Regions from separate parts of the Panacagrimonas sp. genome, predicted to be linked through region 2. Evidence: riboswitches for the same ligand, from Rfam matches in the RefSeq annotation. Region 2 holds a riboswitch; the other holds the start of a gene.

The links. Region 2 has a riboswitch for cobalamin ahead of ACOOHP_RS14750 (TonB-dependent receptor plug domain-containing protein). Riboswitches for the same ligand answer to the same signal wherever they lie in the genome.
Region 1: another riboswitch for cobalamin. It lies ahead of btuB (TonB-dependent vitamin B12 receptor); the one in region 2 lies ahead of ACOOHP_RS14750 (TonB-dependent receptor plug domain-containing protein).

What each region holds. Positions count from the first base shown of each region.
Region 1 is NZ_CBDCGN010000003.1:1,680,899-1,684,189, forward strand. It holds gene btuB (TonB-dependent vitamin B12 receptor) at 1-1,369, opposite strand, end outside; cobalamin riboswitch at 1,507-1,744, opposite strand; gene cobC (alpha-ribazole phosphatase family protein) at 1,818-2,381, opposite strand; gene ACOOHP_RS20665 (adenosylcobinamide-GDP ribazoletransferase) at 2,378-3,190, opposite strand; gene ACOOHP_RS20670 (ROK family protein) at 3,255-3,291, opposite strand, start outside.
Region 2 is NZ_CBDCGN010000003.1:340,901-344,191, forward strand. It holds gene ACOOHP_RS14750 (TonB-dependent receptor plug domain-containing protein) at 1-1,539, opposite strand, end outside; cobalamin riboswitch at 1,618-1,808, opposite strand; gene tsaD (tRNA (adenosine(37)-N6)-threonylcarbamoyltransferase complex transferase subunit TsaD) at 1,804-2,841, opposite strand; gene rpsU (30S ribosomal protein S21) at 2,958-3,173, shown strand; gene ACOOHP_RS14765 (GatB/YqeY domain-containing protein) at 3,255-3,291, shown strand, end outside.

The sequences.
Region 1 (3,291 bases), 1.3 Mb from region 2:
TGAGATCGTCGACCCGGGTCTGGAACGCGTTCAGCGCCCACGCATACCCGGCCGTGCTGGCCGCCAGGGAGACTTCCACGTGGCGCGCTTCTTCGGGGTCCAGATCGGGGCTGCCGAAATTGGGGAAGTACAGTTCGTTGAAGGTCGGCGCCTTGAACGCGGTGCCGTAGGTGGCCACCGCGCGCAGTCCGTTGGCGAAGCGATAGCCGTACGACGCGCCGCCGGTGGCGTTGCGGCCGAACTGCTCGTTGTCGTCCTCGCGCAGGCTGAGCTGGAGGTCGTGCGCATCGCGGCTGCCCTGGTACACGGCAAACACCCCTCGGTTGTCACGCTCGGTTTCGGCATAGGCGGTGGTGCTGTCGATGCGATCGTTCTGGTAGTCCAGCCCCACGCGCAGTTGGTGCTCCGGATGCATCTGCACGTCGTTCTGCCACGACAGGGTGTCGCGCTGCGTGTCGAACTGGCTGACGAAAACACCGTCGAGAAAATTGTCCGATTCGTCCAGGCTGTGCCCGGCGCTGACACGGCTATGCCAGCGTGCGCTCGGGTCCAGCGAGGCGCTCAGGCCGATCACCTGGTTGCGGGTTTCGCTCTGGTTCTGCGAGCTGCCGTCGTAGTCGTTGTCGCCTTCAGCGTGCAGCAGGCTGGCGGAAACCTCGGCACCGTTTTCGAAGGTGTGCCCGGCGCGCAGCGACCCGGCCAGGTTGCGATAGCCATCGCGGTCGGGCTCGCCCAGGCTGGGCCGCACGTCCACGCCTTCGGTGGTCCGGCCGCTGGCGCTCAGGCTGTACCAGGTATCGCCGCTGCCGCCGCGCAGGCCGGCTTCCATGCGGCTGTCGCCGCGCGAACCGCCGCCCATCGCGAAGGAAGGTGTCTGGTCTTTACGCGAGCCGCGTCGGGTGAAGATCTGGATCACGCCGCCGATGGCCTCGGAGCCGTACAGGCTGGAGCGTGGTCCGCGGACGATCTCGATGCGCTCGATCTGGTCCACCGGAATCTGTTCCAGCGGCGTGCTGCCCGAGGTGGCCGAGCCGACCTTGATGCCGTCGATCAGCACCATCACATGATCGGATTCGGTGCCGCGCAGAAACAGCGAGCCGGACTTTCCCGGGCCGCCGTTGCTGGCGAAATTCACCCCGGGCAGGCCGATCAGCAAATCCGGCAGGTCCTGCGACTGCAGGCGCTCGATGTCATCGCGGGTGATTACGGTCACCGGCGCCAGGGTGTCGGTCAGCGCCTCGGCGCCTCGCGAGGCGGTGACGACGATGTTCTCGGTTGCGGGTGCCGCCGGATGTCGGTCGGCGGCCAGGGGAGCGGATACGGCGGTGCCGGCCAGGCAGGCCAGTGCGATCAGCGTCAAAGGTTTCACGGGTGCATCTCCTCATGCGTCGCCCCACGCGACGTGAATCGGGGTGGAGACGGATCGAGGAGTCGGAGTCCGGACGGAACAGGGCGGTGTCACCAGATGCACGGACCGGGCCTGTCACGTCCGGCATCGCCCACCGCGAGCCATCGGATGTTTCAGGCCGGTCTCCGGACTCGCGAGTGGGATCGGTCAGATCCCGGATGCGGCGCCTTCCCATGCCATGAACAGCGCACAGTGGCGTGATGCCGCGTCCAGCTCGCTTACCGTTGCGGGGGCAGTGTCGGCATTGCGATTCGCATCGAGCGAAGCGCGCACCGACTTCCCGTTTAACCCTGGACGGTTCGCACCACCCAGGACACCTGAAGCGCGTTTACTGTAATGCCGCGTGCGCATTGACGGCAACACGCCGCCGTCCGAATTGGGCGTTCACCGGACCGCATCGGGGCGATGATCAGTCCGACTGCAGCAGGCGCGCGCCGGTGTCGTCGAGCTGCAGCCGCGTCAGCGATCCGGGGTCGCAGGGCAGCGCCAGCCATTGTTCGCGCGGCAGCCGCAGCAGCTGACCCATGATCACCCGCAGCGGACCGCCGTGCGCGACCAGCGCCAGTGCATCGGGTGCGTGAGCCAGATGTTCCTGCAACGCGCTCAGCACGCGTCGGCGCATGTCTTCGGCGCACTCGCCGCCGGGTGGAAGGAAGTCCCAGGGCGCCGCGGCCCAGGCGTCGATCAGGTCGCGCTCGATGTGCACGAAGGGCTGCAGCTCCCAGTCGCCGAAGTCCATCTCGCGCAGGCGTGCGTCGAGGATCGGCGGCTCGTCTGGGCGCGCCAGCGCGCACGCCAAGGCGCGGCATCGCGACAGCGGACTGCTGACGATGCGCGTAGCCACGGGAAGCGATGCGCGCATCGCCGCGATCCGGTCGGGCGTCAACGCGATGGCGGGCACATCGGAGACGCCGTAGCAGATGCCCGCGGGCAGGGCCACGGGTGGATGCCGGATCAGCCACAGCGAGGTCACGCCAACTGCACGCAGGCGGCGAAATAGAACGCCAGCTCTGCCAATTGCTGCGTCGCACCCAGGCAGTCGCCGGTGTATCCGCTGATGCGACGGCGAAAGTAGCGCGCCGCCATGACCAGAACCGCCAGCGTCGCCAGAATCGCCAGCAGCACCGAGCGCAGGGGCATCAGGTGCATCGCCGCGACCAGCGCCAGCGGGGCTGCGCCCAGGACCAGGCCGATGATCCAATCGCTGCGGCCGATGCCTTCGGCCACCGGCCTGGCCTTGGCGTCGCCCTCCATGCGCACATAGGGCAGCACCGCCATCACACCGAGCGCGCAGGCGCGCGACGCAGCGTGCGCCGAAACCACCACCGCCGCGGCCAGCGCCAGACCGTGTTCGGCCAGGGCCAGCAGCGCGGAGAATTTGCCCAGCAGCACCAGGATCAGCGCGATGGCGCCGTAGCTGCCGATGCGCGAGTCCTGCATGAGCGCGAGCACGCGCTGCGGGTCGTAGCCGCCACCAAAACCATCCGCCGCATCGGCCAGCCCGTCTTCGTGAAAGGCTCCGGTCAGCAATATGCTGGCGGCCATCGATATCGGCACCGCCAGCGCCGCAGGCCACAGCGCGGACGCGGCGTACAGCACCAGCGCGGCGACACTGCCGACGAGAACCCCGATCAGCGGGAAATAGCGCGCCGCGCGATTCAAGCCCTGCGCCGACCAGCCGACCCACGCTGGAATCGGCACGCGGGTGAAGTAGCCCAGCGCAATCAGCAAGCGGCGCAGTTCGCGGCGCAGCGGATGATCGGGAGGTTCGCTCGTGCTCATCAATCAGGTGGGTTTGCTTTGCATGGGCGGTGTCTGTACTCGCGAATCTCGCAAAGGCGGTGGGTTAGTTCCACAGCCAAGCCGCGCCGCGCACACCGCTG
Region 2 (3,291 bases):
GTGCTGCCAGGTGCCGCCGAGCTGCCAGTCGAAGCCGGCCCAGCGTCCGCCGCTGCCGAGTTCGATGCCGACGATCCGGGCCCGTGCGGTGTTGATCGATCGGCCTACACCTTGTGCGCTGAAGACCGGACTGATGGCATCACGTAAATCCTGTCCGAACACGGTCAGCTCGATGCGCTGCAGCACCGAGCCCGGCGTGCAGCGCGCACCGGCATCGGCGAAGTTCGCGCGCTCGGGCTCCAACTCCGGATTGCCGCGGAACAGACCGCGGTCGCCATAGCGCTCGAAGAAGGTGGGCAGGCGTTCGCGCTGCCCCAGGTTCGCCATCGCCAGGCAGCGGCCGATGCGCCGACTGACACCGGCCGCCGGTTCGACGATCCACTCGTCTTGGTGCTGCGAGTCGGCGTCTTCTTGCGACCAAGCAGCGTTGAGACCGGCGTTGAGATCGATTTCCAGCGGCAACCGTGGACCGGTCCGGTACTCCAGGCCCTGACTCAGGCCGACACGCCGCGCCGTTGCCGTCGGCGAATTGCCCAGCCGGTCGCGCGACCGATAGTCGGTGTACTCCGCGGTAGAGGCGATCTGAAGCGCCTCGAACTGGCGGCTCAGGCGCAGCAGGCTGCGTTGCGTGTGGTCGGTCGAATCCTGCGCACCCAGTCCGAGTTCGCTGGCCGGATCCCGAAAGCGTTCGCGCGTATCGCGATGCGACAGCACGCCCTGCCAGCGCCGGTCCTGGGGCGTCGCCACACTCAGTGCATAGCTGCGGGTGTCCAGCCCGGTACGGGTGGTCGCAAAGTTCGAGCGCGTGGGCAATTGCTGACGGTCGTGCTGCACCTGAGCGCTGACTCGCGCAAAGCCGTTGTAGCGCAGCAGCGCGAAATGTTGCTCGGTGCCGGCGTTCTTGCGCGATTCGGCGCGCGCACGGTCCGGGTCCGTGGGATCGAAGGCGCGAAACGGGTTGACGTAGTCGTATTCGTTGTCCGCCGCCTGCGTGCCGGCGGCCAGTTGCACGGCGCTCGACAACTGCGCGGCGACGCCGAGCTGGCGTTGGCCGAAACTGCCGATGCTGGCGCTTGCCGTCAGCGGCGCCGGCAAGATGCTGCGACTGCGCAGGTTGATGGTGCCGGCCAAGCCGCTGCCCAGATCGATCGGCACGCGGCCCTTGTACACCTCCACCTGCTCCAGCATCAGCGGGCTGATCAGCGACAGCGAACTGGCTTCGCCGCCGCCGGTGTCCAGGGGCAGGCCATCCAGCAGCAGACGCACCTGGCGGCCGCTGCTGCCGCGCAGGCTCGCTTCGCTGTAACTGCCCAGGCCACCGCTGCTGCGCACCTGCACACCCGGCAGGGCCGACAGCAGGTCGCCGACATCGGCGGCGGCCAACGGATCGACCGGCACCTCGATCACCACCCCGCTGGGATGCAGCTCGGTGCGCTGACCCTGCACGGTGATGGTCGGCGTGTCGTCCGCACGCAGCGATGCCGGCGCCCACAGCGCCAGAATCACGAGGTAACGGCAGAAAAGCAGGTACCTGGCCACGAAAGGCGTTCCGCCACTGCAACGCGAGAATCACCCGTGGTCGGCATGGCAAGGCCATCCGCTGGGTCGCCCATCGCGACCACGGAACCGTTTGCAGGCCGGTCTCCGGACTCGTGGGCGTTTCGGAAGCGCCTTCCCGGGAGGGTCCCAGTGGCTTGTCGCTTCGTTTTCCCACTTACCGTTGCGAGGGCAGTGTCCGCTTGCTACGGACTTCCCGATTAACGTCCCGACAACAACCGCCGGGACGCACCTGCGGGACGCAGTCTAAGCCCAGTCGAGCTTGGGTGTCGTGCCGGGCGGTTGTAGCTCCGCCAGCGGCCAGCGCGGCGTGGTGAACAGGGCCTGCGTGGCGCGGCGTCCCTCGGCCCGCCGCGCCCAGCCGGCGCAGGCGATCATGGCGGCGTTGTCGGTACAGAACTCCGGGCGCGGGAAGTACAGGCCGAACCCGCGTTGCTCGGACAAGGCCTTGAGCCGCGCGCGCAGGCGCAGGTTGGCGCCAACGCCGCCGGCCACGATCAACCCGCGATGGCCGGTGACGTCCAGCGCGCGCGCGCACTTGATGGCCAGGGTTTCGGTCACCGCGTCTTCGAATCCGCGTGCCAGATCGGCCCGGGCCTGATCTCCGACAGCCCGTGGCATCGCGGTCAGCACCGCGGTCTTGAGGCCGCTGAAGCTGAAATCCAGCCCGGGGCGGTCCGTCATCGGCCGCGGAAAGCGGAACTCGCCCGGCCGGCCGTTTTCGGCCAGCCGCGCCAGATGCGGACCGCCGGGGTAGGGCAGGCCGAGCAACTTGGCGGTCTTGTCGAAGGCCTCGCCCACCGCATCGTCCAGGCTTTCGCCCAGCAGGGTGTAGCGTCCCACGCCCTCCACCGAGACCAGCAGGGTGTGCCCGCCCGACACCAGCAGCGCGGTGAAGGGGAATTCCGGCCGCTTGCTCTCCAGCATGGGCGCCAGCAAGTGGCCTTCCATGTGATGCACCGGAATCAGCGGCAGGCCACGTGCCAGCGCGATTCCGGCCGCCACCGAGGCGCCCACCATCAGGGCGCCGATCAGTCCGGGCCCGGCGGTATAGGCCACGCCGCGCAGATCGGAGTAGCCAACGCCGGCTGCGGCCAGGGTTTCGCGCAGCAGCGGCGCCACCCGGGTGATGTGGTCGCGCGAGGCGAGTTCTGGCACCACGCCGCCGTAGCGGGCATGCAGATCAACCTGCGAATGCAGGCGATGCGCGAGCAAACCGCGGGCGCCGTCGTAGACGGCCACCGCAGTTTCATCGCAGGAGGTTTCCAGGGCGAGGACGGGCATGGGGGGCGGAGTTTCGGCCTTCTCTCCGGACGATGCCAGCCCGCGTCTTTGCTTTCGGCGTGCCCCGGGCTTAACATTCGCGCCCTTTTTTGATGTTCCGGGAGTCGCGTCTTCTCATGCCCGCCGTCCGCGTCCGCGAAAACGAACCGTTTGAAGTTGCCCTGCGCCGTTTCAAGCGCACCTGCGAAAAAGCCGGTGTGCTGACCGACGTTCGCAAAAAGGAATTCTTTGAAAAGCCCAGCATGGAGCGCAAGCGCAAGCGCGCCGCTGCGGTCAAGCGTCAGCAGAAGCGCGTGTCGCGCGACGTGACGCGGCGCACCCGGCTGTACTGAGCGGGTTTCGGTGGCGGAGCCAACACTCCGCGACCCCCATTGCGGGTTAAATTCATCGGGCGCCTGTGGGGCGCCCTTGGTATGTCCGAAATCAAGAACCGACTGCTGGAAGACATCA